Regions from separate parts of the Halomonas sp. PAMB 3264 genome, predicted to be linked through region 2. Evidence: predicted binding sites of a transcription regulator. Region 2 holds the regulator's gene; the other holds the start of a gene.
What was found. The regulator sigma-54, encoded in region 2, starts transcription at its own class of promoters, with help from an activator protein. The targets are predictions, from matches to a motif close to TGGCACNNNNNTTGCTNT.
Positions count from the first base shown of each region.

Region 1 (3,301 bases), 1.9 Mb from region 2:
ACGCGCGCCGTTTTCGAACACGTCGTCATAGGCCGCCCAGTCACTGGAAGACTGCGCAAAAGCGGGAAGAGTGAACGCGCACGCAAACGCGCAGAGCCAGAGACGTAGCCGCATGATCGAAAGCCTATAAGGAGGAAAAAGTAACGCTAAGCGTAGCACGCCCGGCCTAAAGCGACGGTTGAAACGCTTCCTTTCCAGGTTCGATCTCAGACCGGTTGGAAAAGTATGCCAACGTTTACATCGTTGGAAGAGCGTTCGCGGTTCGTCAGGATTACTCAAGGGATCGAAGCGAAGCAGATGGGCAGACTCGAATTTGCATAATGAATATGCAGGAGGAGGGAAGGGGCAGTGGGCGGTCGCTCCATCGCATCGGTCCAATGCGATGGAGCGTATCAATTGTCTAGTGACGCAATGATGCTACTTCTCGTCCTCATCCCAGTGTTCTATCGCGCGCTTGTCATCGGGCAGGCGGACGATGTCGTCGAGGCTGAGTTTGCCGTGGGTTTTGAAGCGGTGGCCGTGGGCGTCAAGGATGGCGGCGACGCTGCCAACGCTGACGCCTTCGTCTTCCCGGTAGGTTTCCACCTTCACCCGCACGATACGGTTTTGGTAACGGGCGGAGAGGATGTCGCCGCGGCGGGGGGCGTCGTGGTTCGGGTCGTTCTTGAAGTATTCCGATACGCTGGTTTTGCCTGGGTCGTCCCATTCGATGTGTTGATGCATTCTGCGGGTCCTTTTACCGGGTGAATGATGAGCTTAGTGTAGTTTGTAATGTCGGCAATCGGCCACCTGTGGCCTTTTTCATGAGAGGCCCCGTGGAATCGCCTTATCGAAAGGCGGTGGCACGCATCATTTTTAGGCGCAAAGGCGTTTGATTGTTTCGTTCTGGCTATTTCATCAACAGCTATGCACTTTTTTGGTTCAAATTTTAACTGAGTGATCGTTTGTGGTGCGTTTTTCGCTTTGTGGGCGCAGGCTGGAAGCGAGCCAACCGCGTTATGCATCGAGGTTGCACCGCCAATAAATTGAAAAAACTTTTCAAAACAGTGTCTTGTTATAGGGCATGCCATATTGGTGCAAAGTTGGCACGCTACATGCTTACTAAAAGGCAACGGCTGGCGTCGTAGGCAAACGCTTTTGGGCGTGCTACAACGAGAGCCGGTTTACCTTGAATCGCAGGTGTCAGGGCGGGAGTCAGCGCCTATCACGCGAACAAACAACGAAGGCGTGGCTTACGCACGTTGCGTACGACGGCTTTGTTCAACAATACGTTTAATCGATCGCTTACAGTACACGCTTTAAGCCACGCTCATACCGGAGACGGAGAACAGTATGTCAGCCAAGACGCTCGCGCTAATCGAAGAAAATGAAGTCAAGTGGGTAGATCTGCGTTTCACCGATACGCGCGGTAAAGAGCAGCACGTCACCGTACCGGCACGGGACGTCGACGAAGAGTTTTTTGAAAACGGCCAAATGTTCGATGGCTCCTCCATCGAAGGCTGGAAAGGCATCAACGAATCCGACATGATTCTGCGTCCCGAAGACGGCACTGCCTTCCTCGACCCCTTCACCGAAGACGCGACCATCATCCTGCGTTGCGACATCATCGAGCCGGCCACCATGCAGGGCTACGATCGCGACCCGCGCTCCATCGCCAAGCGCGCTGAAGCCTACCTCGAGTCCACTGGCCTTGGCGATACCGCCTTCTTCGGCCCGGAGCCCGAGTTCTTCATCTTCGATCAGGTGCACTGGAAAACCGATATCCAAGGCTCCATGTTCAAGATCAGCTCTGAAGAGGGCGCCTGGGCGACCGATAGCGACGTGGAAGGCGGCAACCTCGGTCACCGCCCGCGCGTTAAAGGCGGCTACTTCCCGGTGCCGCCGGTCGACAGCTTCCACGACATTCGTGGCGCGATGTGTAACACCCTCGAAGCGATCGGCCAGAGCGTCGAAGTGCATCACCACGAAGTAGCGAACGCCGGCCAGAACGAAATCGGCGTGAAGTTCAACACGCTGGTGAAGAAGGCCGACGAAGTTCAGGAAATGAAGTACGTGATCCACAACGTGGCGCACGCGTACGGCAAGACCGCCACCTTCATGCCGAAGCCGCTGGTAGGCGATAACGGTTCGGGCATGCACGTGCACCAGTCGTTCTGGAAAGACGGTGAAAACCAGTTCGCCGGCGACGAGTACGCGGGTCTTTCTGAAATGGCGCTTTACTACATCGGCGGTGTGATCAAGCACGCTCGCGCCCTGAACGCCTTCACCAACGCCTCGACCAACTCCTACAAGCGTCTGGTGCCGGGTTTCGAAGCGCCGGTCATGCTCGCCTACAGCGCGCGTAACCGCTCTGCCTCCATCCGCATTCCGTACACCGCGAGCCCGAAAGGCAAGCGTGTCGAAACTCGCTTCCCCGACCCGACTGCCAACCCGTACCTGGCGTTCGCGGCGATGCTGATGGCCGGTATCGACGGCATTAAGAACAAGATCCACCCGGGCGACGCGATGGACAAGAACCTGTACGACCTGCCGCCAGAAGAGGGCAAGGCCGTACCGACCGTCGCCAACAGCCTGGATCAGGCGCTGGAAGCGCTCGACGCCGACCGCGCGTTCCTGACCGAAGGTGGCGTGTTCACCGACGACATGATCGATGCCTACATCGAGCTGAAGATGGAAGAAGTCACGCGCATGCGCATGGCCACACACCCGATCGAGTTCGACATGTACTACAGCTGCTAAGCAGCGGCCCACCTCACCTTCGAGGTGTATTGGCTCCAAACCCCGCCTCGGCGGGGTTTTTTTATGGGGGAATCGCCATGAAAGCGACATTCGATCGGTGGGCGCGCCGGGCCAAAGCGCCAATGCTTTGCGTCCTGGCGGGGAGCCTGACGCTGTGGCTGGCAGAAAGTCCGGCCCAGGCGCAAACGGTGTACCGTGTGGTCGATGAGAGCGGCCGGGTGACCTACACCGACAACCCGGAAAGCGGTGGCGAGGCCGTGACGCTGGCGCCACTGCCGAGCGTGCAAGGCGCGCCGCCGCCTCCGCCGTCACGCAGCCAGGCGCGGCCCGGTCAGCCCTTCATGCCCTATGACCGGTTCGCGATCGAAAGCCCGGCGCCCGGTACGCGGCTCGACGACACGATGACGCCGGTGGATGTGCGCGTTCAACCGCCGCTGCGCGAGGATCACCAGATTCGGCTGCTGGTGAACGGCGAGATCAGCCAGTCGGCGCTACACAGCGACGCCTTCTGGCTCACCGGGCTTACTCAGGGGGCGCATCGGCTGGAAGCCGAGCTGCTCGA
Region 1 is NZ_CP134866.1:3,484,738-3,488,038, reverse strand. Features, by position in the region: gene RN347_RS15850 (hypothetical protein) at 1-114, opposite strand, end outside; gene RN347_RS15845 (hypothetical protein) at 418-723, opposite strand; gene glnA (glutamate--ammonia ligase) at 1,333-2,739, shown strand; gene RN347_RS15835 (DUF4124 domain-containing protein) at 2,817-3,301, shown strand, end outside.
Region 1: the regulator sigma-54 is predicted to act here: its motif matches at 1,084-1,101, upstream of glnA (glutamate--ammonia ligase).

Region 2 (12,379 bases):
TGCTCCGCCTCTTATTGGGCGTTTTCCGGCGCGGTTTGCCACTGCGCCGGAGTATAGGTTTTGATACTGATCGCGTGCAGCGCGCCGGAGGCGATTTCGTCGCTCAGTGCCTGATAGACAAGCTGCTGACGCTTGACCGGTGAAAGCCCTTCAAAGGCTTCCCCCACGGCAACCACCTGAAAGTTGCAACCTTCCCCCTGAATATGAAAGTCACATCCGTCGATGCGGGATTCAAGCAGCGCTTTTACCTCGTTGGGTTGCATGAGACAGAAAACTCCTCTGGGGACGTCGGTGAATTGAACATCGGTCGTCGAAAACGGAGCCGACATCATAAAGAAAAGCGCCGCGCTTGGCGATGGGCGGGGATTAGTCGGTCAGCGCGTGGTGAGGATGAGCAACCAATTCGTCGAGCTCGGCCAGAACGGCGAGCCGCATCAAAGGCGCAGAAAGCGTAATTCGCTCGACATCGAGCCCGCGCTCGCGGCAGGTCCGAAGCCACTCGAGCAGCACGCTGATCGCCACGCTCGCGGCCACCTGTACGCCGGATAAATCGAAGGCGACCCGGGAGGTCGCCTCGTTTTCGAGCCACTGCGTGCCCGCAGCGGCCACTCGGGCCGCCACGTTCATGGTCAAGTCGCCTTCAACCACGAGCACCTCGTTTGAATGGCTGAGAGTGACGCCGCCATGCTGCAACAGCTGGCTCACGCATCGCCTCCGCGCTCGAGCTCGTCGACGCCTACTTCCGGTGCCCAGTTGCGAATGACCGCATCGTAGTCGCGATTTTGCTGGCGCATCGCCTGGTCGAACTGGTTGCGGAACGTCAGCCCCAGGTTGATGCCGTTAACGATGACGTTGACGACCTTCCATTCGCCGTTGGCAAGCCGCAGGCTGTAGCTGACCGGATAGACCTGGCCGTTGGTGGCGACGACTTCCATATCGACGCTGGCCTGGTCCTCGTAGCGCTGACCGCGCTGGTTGTCGAGTACGCGCAGGTCCTCATAGTCGTAGGTGACCAGGCCCTTGGCGTAGGTGTCGATCAGCGTTTGACGAAACACCTGGGCGAAACGGCTGCGCTGGTCCGGCGTAGCGTTCTGGAAGTAGCTGCCCATGACGCTTGCGCCGATGTAGCGAAAGTCCGCCACTTCGTCGAGGGTATCGTCGACGACGTCCTTGAGCTCGTTGATATTGCTGGCGTAGTAGTCCTTACGCCCTTCCAGGCGCGACATGAAACTTGTGACGTTGTCACGAATCATCGCCTCTGGCGACTGGCTTTGGGCGCTTGCGGTCAGCGGCAGAGCAAAGGCCACCGCCGCCAGCAGCGCGGTCAGCCAGTAACGGAGCGGGTGTTGGATCGCTTGCATGGCACTTACCTCTTTGTGAGTGTGGGTCTTGTGAGTGTCGATCTGGTGAATATTGACCTATCTATACGGTTCAGCCGCTAGCTGCCCGCCATGTTGGATACGAACTGTTGAATGAGCTCCTCGAGCACCAGCGCCGACTGGGTGTCGCGAATCACGCCGCCATCCTCGAGCATCTCGGGCGAACCGCCGACGCTAAGCCCGATGTACTGCTCGCCCAGAAGCCCTGCGGTCAAAATCGCCGCGGTCGAGTCCTGGGAGAGCTGGCCTTCCAGCTCGCTGTCCAGACTCAGCACGACGCGGGCGTCGTACCACTCGGTGTCGAGATCGATGGATTCGACCCGGCCAACGGTGACGCCAGCCATGGTCACACGGGCTCGGGGCTTTAGACCGCCGATATTGGAAAAGTTGGCTTGAAGCTGAAAGGTTTGCGTTGGCGCCGACAGCGACAGCCCGCTGACCCGAAGGCCCAGGAACACCAGCCCGACAATGCCCGCAAGCATGAACAAACCCACGCCTAACTCCATGGTTTTACTGCGTTTCATCAACGTGCTCCGCTATCAAAGGCCGCCGAACATCACGGCGGTAAGTACAAAATCGAGCCCCAACACCGCCAGAGACGAGTACACGACGGTGCGGGTAGTGGCGCGGGAAATCCCCTCGGAAGTAGGCACCAGGTCATACCCCTGGAACACCGCAATCCAGGTCACCACCAAGGCGAACACCAGACTCTTGATCATGCCGTTGCCTACATCGACGATGAAAGAGACGCTGGCCTGCATGTTGCTCCAATAGGAGCCCTCGAACACGCCCAGCCACTCGACACCGACAAGATAGCCGCCGTAAATGCCCACGACGCTGAATCCAACGGTCAAAATGGGCAGTGCAACGAACCCGGCCCAAAGTCTGGGCGCGACCACGCGCTTGAGCGGGTCGACCCCGATCATCTCCATGCTGGTGAGCTGCTCGGTCGCCTTCATCAGGCCGATTTCGGCGGTCAGTGCCGAGCCTGCGCGTCCGGCAAAGAGCAAGGCCGCTACGACCGGGGCCAACTCGCGCAGCAGTGACAGTGCCACCATTTGCCCCAGCGCCTGCTCGGCGCCGAAGTCGACCAGAATAGTATAGCCCTGCAGCGCCAGCACCATGCCGATAAAAAGCCCGGAGACGAGCACGATGGCCAGTGACAGCACGCCCACGAAGTGCATCTGACGAAGCCACAGCGAAAACCCTTCCCTGGAAGGAACGCCAATGCCTGCCTGGGCGAGAAACGCGCCGGCCCGGCCCAATGCTTCGACGGTTTCGCACGCCTTACGGCCGAACCGCGTGATGCGGTGGCTGGCTTGCGTTAGTAGTGACCGCATCATCCTGTCCTTTTGGGGTGCGTCTGGCCCAGCATGTCGCTATAAAATCCCGGCGCCGGGTAGTGAAACGGCACCGGGCCGTCCGGCTCGCCGTGAACGAACTGGCTCACCCTCGGGTCGTCGCTGGTATCAAAGGTGGCCGGTGTGCCTTCGGACACGACCTGGCCGTCGGCGATCAGATAGAGGTAGTCGGCAATACTCAGCGTCTCCTTGATGTCGTGAGACACTACCACCGACGTCAAAGCGAGCGCTTCGTTGAGCCGCTTGATGAGCTGGACCAGCACGCCCATCGAGATCGGGTCCTGACCAACGAAAGGTTCGTCATAGAGCACCAGCTCCGGGTCGAGCGCAATGGCGCGCGCCAGCGCCACGCGCCGAGCCATTCCGCCGGAGAGCTCGGCAGGGGTTAACTCGCGGGCGCCACGCAGCCCCACTGCCTGCAGCTTCATTAGCACCAGATCGCGAATCATGGCATCAGGGAGGTCCGTGTGTACTCTCAGCGGAAACGCGACGTTTTCGAATACGTTCAAATCCGAAAACAGCGCTCCGCTTTGAAACAGCATGCCCATTCGCTTTCGCAGCGTAAACAGCGCCTTGCGCGAAAGCCGGTGTACGTCCTGACCGTCGATCAGAATCCGTCCACGGTCCGGCGTGAGCTGCCCGCCCATGAGCTTTAAAAGCGTCGTTTTGCCCGTACCGCTTGGCCCCATGATGGCGGTGACCTGACCGCGCGGAATACGAAGGTTCACACCGCGGAAGATGTCGTGGTCACCGCGAGAGAAATGCAGATTTTCGATTTCGATGAAGGGCGCGGGAGTCATGGGTGGATAAACCCTCCTCTTGGGGCGGATAGCTGACCAACTAACCGCAAACGCAGGAACGCGGGCTCATCAGGACCGGCTTTCAAAAAAAACAGTGTTTTCGAATAGTAGCGAACATTGTACCTTAACGCCACCTGTCGCCGCCTTAACCAACGCGCAAATCCTTGACGCCAAAGGCGCTAACGCCTTGTTAAAAATGGCCGTACCAGTGCGCCAGCGCAAAATGCTATTCTAGAGCGCTGTCCCACGACATCTTTATTCAAGAGGCCCTCATGCCCGCGTTTCACGGCACCCCCGGCGCTTTACGCGAAAGCGCCCTGCGCACGCTTTCGATCGAGCAGGCCGCCATTGGCGAGCTCCAGGAGAAGCTGGACGAACATTTCGACCGGGCCTGCGCCCTGATTCTCGCCTGCCAGGGGCGCGTCGTGGTCACCGGCATGGGGAAATCCGGCCATATCGCCGGTAAACTCGCCGCCACGCTTGCCAGCACCGGTACGCCGGCGTTTTTCGTCCACCCGGGCGAGGCGAGCCACGGCGATCTGGGCATGATCACCCGCGCCGATGTGGTCATCGCACTGTCCAACTCCGGTGAAACCGCCGAGGTCACAGCGCTGCTGCCGTTATTAAAGCGTCTGGGTGTGCCCTTGATCAGCATGACCGGCCGGCCGGACTCTACGCTTGGCACTCACGCCGATGCGCATCTAAACAGCGGCGTTGCCCGCGAGGCGTGCCCGCTGGATCTCGCCCCGACCAGTTCGACCACCGCCGCCCTTGCACTGGGCGATGCGCTGGCGGTGGCGCTGCTGGAAGCGAGAGGCTTCACCGCCGAGGATTTCGCGCTATCGCATCCCGGCGGCAGTCTTGGCAAGCGCCTGCTTTTGCGCGTCAAGGACTTGATGCACAGCGGCGATCGCCTGCCGGCGGTGGCGCTTGGAAGCCCGCTACGCGATGCGCTGCTGGAAATCACCCGTCAGGGGCTGGGCTTTACCTGCGTGGTGGACGATCAGGGGCGTCTGGCCGGTGTCTATACCGACGGCGATCTGCGCCGCACCCTGGACGAGCATTTCGACCTTCGCGAAGTCAGCGTCGACGAGGTGATGACACGGCCCGGCAAGCGCGTGGGGCCCAACATGCTCGCCGCCGAAGCGGTACGCCTGATGGAAGATAGCCGTATCACGGCGCTGGCGGTCGTGGATGAACACGAGCGCCCGATCGGTGCCTTACACATGCACGACCTGCTCTCTAGCGGCGTGATTTGATCAACGTTTACCTTACTTGATGATAACGGAGTCCCCATGGCCGTCCCCGACGCTCTCAACGACCGCCTTCGTAACGTTCGCCTGCTTGCCATCGACGTGGATGGCGTCATGACCGATGGACGCCTCTATTTCCAGGCCGACGGCATCGAGATCAAGGCGTTTCACACCCAGGATGGACACGGGCTAAAACTGCTCAAACGCGCCGGCTTTCACGTTGCGCTGATTACCGGCCGCGACTCTCCCATGGTCAGCCAGCGCGCCGCCGCCCTCGGCATTACCCACGTCCACCAGGGGGTCGAGGACAAGCTCGCCACGCTTAAAGCGCTCTGCTCGCGGCTATCACTGGATCTCGATCAGGTGGCCTACTGCGGTGACGATCTGCCGGATCTCAAGTGCATCAAGCGCGCAGGCGTCGGCATCACCGTCCCCAACGCCCCGGACTATATGCACACCCACGCCGACTGGATCACCGATGCGCTCGGCGGCCACGGCGCGGTGCGCGAAATTTGCGACACGCTGCTGATGACCCAGGGCCACTGGGACGCGGTGATGGATACCTATCTTTAACATGACTACCTATCTTTAACATGACTACCTGTCTATAACCTTGCGGTCGCGATGATCGCGCGCAAGACTCACCGGCTCTCCTCGACGAAAGCCGCCCTTGAACCGACCCCGAGGTGACACGATGCCGGGCTCGACGGCAAGACGGATCAAAAAACGCCTTTGGCTTCCCGCCCTGGTCATCGCCCTGGGCGCCTGGCTTGTGTGGCTGGACCCGGGCGGCCCGGCGACGGTCGCGGTCGACCCGGACGTACAGCGCGAAGAGCCCGGCCACGTGCTCGAGAATGCAGGGCTTACGCTTTTCAACGACACCGGCGGGGTCTCTCAGCGCCTCGATACGCCGCGGCTGGTGCATACGCCCCAGCGCGCGCTGACCGAAATCGAGGCGCCGCGGGCAACGCTTTACGACAGTGAGCAGCGTCAATGGCTTGCCAGCGCCGATCATGGCACGCTGCAAAACGAGCGCCAGACACTGATCCTGGAAGGCAACGCCCGGCTGCTCGCCCCGGACGAGGGCTGGCAGCTCGATACCGAGCGCCTACACTACGAGGGTCTCGAGCGCCACGCCTATACCGAGGCGCCCGCACTTTTGCAGCAGCCGCCCCAACGTATGAGTGCCGAGCGCATGGACGTCTGGCTCGATGAAAGCCAGGTACGCCTGAGCGACAACGTGCGCGGCACGCATCCGCCGGTTCAAGCGCAACAAGCCGCCGACCCGACACCCCAGGACCCTACCGTTTCGGATTCCACCTTGCAGGAGTAGTTATGCACGCTTATTTACGAATCGCACTGCTGAGCCTGGCGCTGCCGCTGACCGCCCAGGCGCAAACCAGCCAGGCGCCCGTCGAAGTGGAAGCCGACCGGCTCGACCTCGACCAGCGTGCGGGCACCGCGGTCTATTCCGGCAACGTCAACATTCGCCAGGGCGAGATGCAGATTCGCGGCGACCGCGTTGAAATCACGCGCAACGATGCCGGCGAGCTCTCCCAGGCGACCGCCACCGGCGAGCGCGCCTATCTTCGCAACCAGCTCGAAAATGAGCCGGCGCCCATGGAGGGCTGGGCGCGACGCATCGTTTATCATGTCAGCGAGCGCCGGGTCGAGCTGATCGATCAGGCCGAGCTCACCCAGCGCAGCGACCGCTTTCGTGGCGGGCGGCTGGAGTATTTTATCGACCGCGAAGTGGTTCAGGCGCGCTCCGACGTCAGCGGTGGTGACAACCAGCGCATTCGCATGACGCTGCAGCCCGCGCAATAGGAGAGTCATCGTGTCGAGCACCCAACCTGAAGCGATCAAGACGCTTCACGCCCGCCACCTGGCCAAAAGCTACAAGCGCCGCCGGGTGGTCAAGGATATCAATCTGGAGATCACCCAGGGCAGCGTCGTGGGCCTGCTTGGCCCTAACGGGGCGGGCAAGACGACCTCGTTTTACATGATCGTGGGGCTGGTCAAGGCGGATGCCGGAAGCGTAGGTATCGACGAGCTGGATTTGACCCGGGCACCGATGCACGAGCGCGCCATCGCCGGCATCGGCTATCTGCCCCAGGAGGCATCGATCTTTAGAAAGCTCTCGGTGGCCGACAACATCATGGCCATTCTGGAGACGCGCAAGGAGCTGGACCGCCCTGCCCGCCAGGCGCGCCTGGAGCAGCTGCTGGAAGATTTTCACATCACCCACATTCGCGACAACCTGGGGATGAGCCTCTCCGGTGGCGAGCGCCGCCGCGTGGAAATCGCCCGGTCGCTGGCCACTGACCCGGCCTTCATCCTGCTCGACGAACCCTTCGCCGGGGTGGATCCAATTTCCGTCGGCGAGATCAAGTCGATCATCCTTGCGCTCAAGGCGCGCCATATCGGCGTGTTGATCACCGACCACAACGTCCGGGAAACGCTGGATATCTGCGACATTGCCTATATCGTCGGCGACGGCCATATCATCGCAAGTGGCGACGCCGACGCCATCCTTGGCGATCAAAAGGTGCGCGAGGTCTATCTGGGCGCAGATTTTCGTCTCTAACCCGGTGACAACCATAAATTTCCGGGTAGTGGCATATTTATTGCACTTGCGTCGAACCCCGTCTCGCTCTAGTGTGGAGCTTTACGAGTAACGAGTGGTTCTTCGATGGTCATGAAAGCTTCTCTACAGCTGCGCGTCGGTACGCAGCTGACCATGACACCGCAGCTGCAGCAGGCGATCGCCCTGCTGCAGCTCTCGACGTTGGACCTGCGCCAGGAGATCCAGCAGGCGCTCGACGCCAACCCGCTTTTAGAGCAGGAAGACGAATTCGGCGAAGAGAAAACCCAGGAGACGCCAGAAACCGAGTGGGAAGAGAGCATCCCCCAGGAGCTTGCCACCGACAGCGAATGGTCCGACACCTACCAGGACATGGCCGCCGGTGGCAGCGGCGAAGGCCCGGATTTCGAGCGCCAGGCCGCTGGCCAAAGCCTTCAGGGGCATCTGTTGTGGCAGTTGGCGATGACGGATACCAGCCCACGAGACCATGCCATTGCCGAAAGCCTGATCGACGCGCTGGATGCCAACGGCTACCTGACCCAGCCGCTTAACGACATTCGCGAAGGCCTCAAGGCCCAGGGCCTGGACGGCCTGAGCCAGCGGGAGGTGGAAAACGTGCTGCTGCGCGTGCAGCAGTTCGAGCCCACCGGCGTGTTCGCCCGCGATCTGCGCGAGTGTCTGCTGCTACAGCTGGCAGCGCTTGCCGACGATACCCCGCTGCTGATGCAGGCCCGGCGCCTGGTGCGTCAGTTTCTGGAAGCGCTGGGCAAGAACGACCTGCGCCTGTTGAAACGCCGCCTCAGCCTCGATGACGAGCAGCTCGACGACGTCGTCCGGCTGATTCGAAGCCTCGACCCGCGCCCGGGCAGCGCCTTTGGTGCCACCAACCAAAGCTACATCACCCCGGATCTGGTGGTCCGTCACGACCAGGAAGGCTGGCATCTCGAGCTCAATCCGGAGGCGCTGCCCAAGCTTCGCGTTCAGCCGGACTACGCCAGCCTCATCAAACGCGCCGACAAGAGCCAGGACAATCAGTTCTTGAAAGAACACCTGCAGGAGGCGCGCTGGCTGATCAAGAGCCTGTCGAGTCGAAACGACACGCTTTTGCGCGTTGGCCGCGAAATCATCGCTCGCCAGATCGGTTTTCTGGAGCGCGGCGAAGAAGCGATGAAACCGTTGATTCTCGCCGATATCGCCGAAGCGGTGGAGATGCACGAGTCGACGATCTCGCGGGTCACGACGCAAAAATATATTCACACGCCCCGCGGCGTATTCGAGCTCAAGTACTTTTTCTCGAGCCAGGTGAGCGGTCAGGATGGCGGCGACAGCCACTCCAGCACCGCGATCCGCGCCCGGCTCAAAAAACTGATTCAAGACGAAACGCCAGGCAAGCCGCTATCGGACAGCCATTTGGTCACGCTACTCGAGGCCAACGGCATCAACGTGGCCAGGCGCACCGTGGCCAAATACCGCGAAGCGATGGGCATTCCCTCCTCCAGCGAGCGGCGCCGTTTACGTTAAACGGGAAACTTGCCGGCAGGGCTTTGCAATGGCGGAAAAAGGGTTACAATCGAAGGACAGTCCTGGATTAGGAGTACGTCGATGCAAGTGAACATTACCGGTCATCACCTGGAACTGACAGACGCCCTGCGTGACTACGTCAACGAGAAACTCGAGCGTATCGAACGCCACTACGACAACATCACCACCGTGCAGGTGACGCTGTCGATCGAAAAGGAGCGTCAGCAGGCCGCCTGCACGCTGCATGCTTCGGGCGCCGACGTACACGCCGAAGCCGAGGACAATGATATGTATGCCGCCATCGACGCCCTGGCCGACAAGCTCGACCGCCAACTGGTAAAACACAAGGAAAAAGCACAGGCCCGCGCCCAGGGCGCTGGCGTGCGTTAATTCGATGACCCTGGAAACCATACTCCCCCCGGAGCGCGTGCTGTTCGACGTCCCCGGGGGCAGCAAAAAACGGGTGCTGGAGTTCTTCAGCACGTTCATCGCTCAAAACACACCGAGCCTGGATAGTCAGGAAGTTTTCAGCCGGCTGGTCGGTCGTGAGCGCCTTGGCAGTACCGGCATCGGCAATGGGGTCGCGATTCCCCACGCCCGAAGTCCGCACTGCAGCGCGCCGATCGCCGGCTTTCTAAAGCTCGCCGAACCCGTCGACTTCGACGCCATCGATGGCGATCCGGTGGATCTGGTGTTCGTGCTGCTGGTACCGGAAGAGGCGGACGACACGCATCTGGCGCTTTTGGGCCAGGTCGCCACCATTATGAACGACGCCACGACCCGCGCGCAGTTTCGAAAGTGTGAAAGCCAGCGCGAGCTTTTAGAGCTGGTCACCGCCCGCATTCGCGAGCAGGCGCAGGGGTAAGCCCACCACCTTCGCTTTTCCCGGCCCTTCAATCGCAATCGCGCTTACGTACAGGCGTGTGCCGATAAGAGCGCTCACTGACCGAAGAGAGACACGATGCAACTTGTGATCATCAGCGGCCGCTCCGGGTCGGGGAAGTCCATTGCGCTTCAGGCGCTGGAAGATTTGGGCTACTACGCCATCGACAACCTGCCGGCAATGCTTTTGGGCTCGCTGGTCGAAGAGCTTGGCCAGCACGGTGAGCGCACGCACCTGGCGGTGAGCATCGATGCACGCAATCTGCCCACCGCGCTTGAACGCTTCCCTGCGCTGCTCCAGGACATCAAAAACGGCAGCACCCGCGTTCAGGTCATTTATCTGACCACCGACGCGCGCACGCTGCTCGAGCGCTACTCCGCCACTCGTCGGCGCCATCCGCTCACCCGCGACAGCGACATGACGCTGGAAGAGGCGATTTCCCAGGAGGAGCAGACGCTGTTCGGCATTCGCGAGCTGGCGGATCTGATGATCGACACTTCGCGGCTCACGGTGCACGATCTGCGCCGACGCATCACCGACCAGCTGGGGCACCAGCGCCAAAGCCAGCTTACGCTCACGCTCGAGTCCTTCGGCTACAAGCGTGGCGTGCCGCTGGACGCCGATATCGTCTTCGACATTCGCTGCCTGCCCAACCCCTACTGGGACCCGACGCTACGCCCCCACACCGGTCGCGACGACGCGATCGTCGGTTTTCTGGAGAGCTACCCGGTGGTCGGTGATATGCGCCAGGACATTCTCGATTGGCTCGAGAAGTGGCTGCCCGCCTATCAGAATAGCCAGCGTAGCTACATGACCGTCGCGATTGGCTGCACCGGCGGCCAGCACCGCTCGGTCTACATGGTCGACCGGCTGGCGCAGGATCTGCTCGCCTCGCGCGGGGGTGTTCAAGTGCGCCACCGGGAACTGGGCCTTCACTTTAGCCTCGACGCCACGAGCGGCTCAAACGCTGTTGACGACCGATCAACGGCGTAACGCAGAGGCCGGGATCAGCACCACCATAAGCAACGAGCGGAAAACAGGGAAACAGGTGCCAGAAAGACGTTTGACACTGACCAATCAGCGCGGCCTGCACGCTCGCGCCGCCACCAAACTCGTAACCTGCGCGCAGCGTTTCGAGGCAAGCGTGCACGTCTACCGGCAGACCCAGAAAGCCGATGCCGCCAATATCATGTCACTTTTGATGCTGGCCGCACCCTGCGGCACCGAGCTCGTTGTAGAGGCCACGGGCGACGACGCCGAGGCGGCGCTGGACGCCCTACAGGCGCTGTTCGAGGCGCGCTTCGACGAGGACGCCTGATCCCCGTCCAGGGCGCTACGCCTTTTCATCGATCGGTTCTCAGCGGCCGATGCTCATCTATCGGGCCCCATCATGCAGCTCATTCAGACCGGCAAGTACTCCCGGGTCCATTTCGACCCGGCCCGCGATCATTTCATCAAAACCTTTCATCCCAAGGCCTTCGACCGGCTGCGCTATCTAACGCGCATTCGCCCCTACCCTGGGCACAACTTCGCCCTGGTCGCCGCGCGCCTGGAGGCGCTCGGTATCGCCACGCCGCGCATCGTCGAGACTCGCCCTTACCGATTGGTCACCGACAACGTCCACGGTGAGCCGCTCAGGGCCCACATTCTCGACTCCCCAAATCTACAGGAGCAGTATCTGGACGCGCTGGCCGCGTTTGATCACGAGGGCATTCACTGTCGCGGCCTGCACACCGAGAATTTTCTGGTCCATGAGGGCCGCATGGTGGCCATCGACCTCGACGCTTACAAGCTGCCGCGCTGGCGGCGCTACCCACGCCGGGAGTATCTGGACTGCCTGAGTCGCTCGCTCGCCGGGCCCGAGTACTTTTTGTTCGAGCGTCTGCTCGAGCGCCTGAACCTGGACGCCCAGTACCGCCCCAAAAGCTAATTTGAAAAACGCTACCCATAAAAAAACCCGCGACGCAGTTCGAGCCGTCGCGGGCTATCGTACGTGTTGCGCGTTTAGTCGCCGGCGACGGTCATGGCGTCGACCAGCCAGCTTCCCGTGTGGATACTGCCCCGGGTATCGATGTCGTCGCCCAGTGCCTGGAGGCCCTTGAACATCGTCATCAGATTACCCGCGATGGTGAACTCCTCGACCGGATACTGGATCTGGCCGTTCTCGACCCAAAAACCTGCAGCGCCGCGGGAGTAGTCGCCGGTTACGCTGTTCACGCCCTGGCCCATCAGTTCGGTCACCAGCACGCCGCGCCCCATGCGCGCCAGCAGTGACTCCAGGCTTTCCTGCGGCGCTTCGAGGCGGATGTTGCGCGCCCCGCCCGCATTGCCGGTCGTGGTCATGCCAAGGCGCCGGGCGCTGTAGGACGAGAGCATATAGCTTGCGATGCGCCCATCTTCGATAAAGCGGTTGTGGCGCGTCTGCACGCCTTCACCGTCGAAGGGCGAGCTTGCCATGGCGCCGACTTCCAGCGGGCGCTCCTCGAGGTTGAACCACTCGGGAAACAGCGGCTCGCCCAGCTTGTCGCACAAAAAAGAGGCCTCGCGGTAGAGCGCGCCGCCGGCCAGCGCTCCCATGAGATGCCCCACCAGCCCGGA
Region 2 is NZ_CP134866.1:1,599,944-1,612,322, reverse strand. Features, by position in the region: gene murA (UDP-N-acetylglucosamine 1-carboxyvinyltransferase) at 1-1, opposite strand, end outside; gene RN347_RS07140 (BolA family protein) at 12-263, opposite strand; gene RN347_RS07135 (lipid asymmetry maintenance protein MlaB) at 367-705, opposite strand; gene RN347_RS07130 (phospholipid-binding protein MlaC) at 702-1,361, opposite strand; gene mlaD (outer membrane lipid asymmetry maintenance protein MlaD) at 1,439-1,903, opposite strand; gene mlaE (lipid asymmetry maintenance ABC transporter permease subunit MlaE) at 1,919-2,719, opposite strand; gene RN347_RS07115 (ABC transporter ATP-binding protein) at 2,719-3,540, opposite strand; gene RN347_RS07110 (KpsF/GutQ family sugar-phosphate isomerase) at 3,813-4,799, shown strand; gene RN347_RS07105 (HAD family hydrolase) at 4,836-5,366, shown strand; gene lptC (LPS export ABC transporter periplasmic protein LptC) at 5,488-6,126, shown strand; gene lptA (lipopolysaccharide transport periplasmic protein LptA) at 6,129-6,620, shown strand; gene lptB (LPS export ABC transporter ATP-binding protein) at 6,655-7,380, shown strand; gene RN347_RS07085 (RNA polymerase factor sigma-54) at 7,486-8,898, shown strand; gene hpf (ribosome hibernation-promoting factor, HPF/YfiA family) at 8,980-9,288, shown strand; gene RN347_RS07075 (PTS sugar transporter subunit IIA) at 9,293-9,763, shown strand; gene rapZ (RNase adapter RapZ) at 9,860-10,774, shown strand; gene RN347_RS07065 (HPr family phosphocarrier protein) at 10,830-11,099, shown strand; gene RN347_RS07060 (hypothetical protein) at 11,172-11,711, shown strand; gene pmbA (metalloprotease PmbA) at 11,786-12,379, opposite strand, start outside.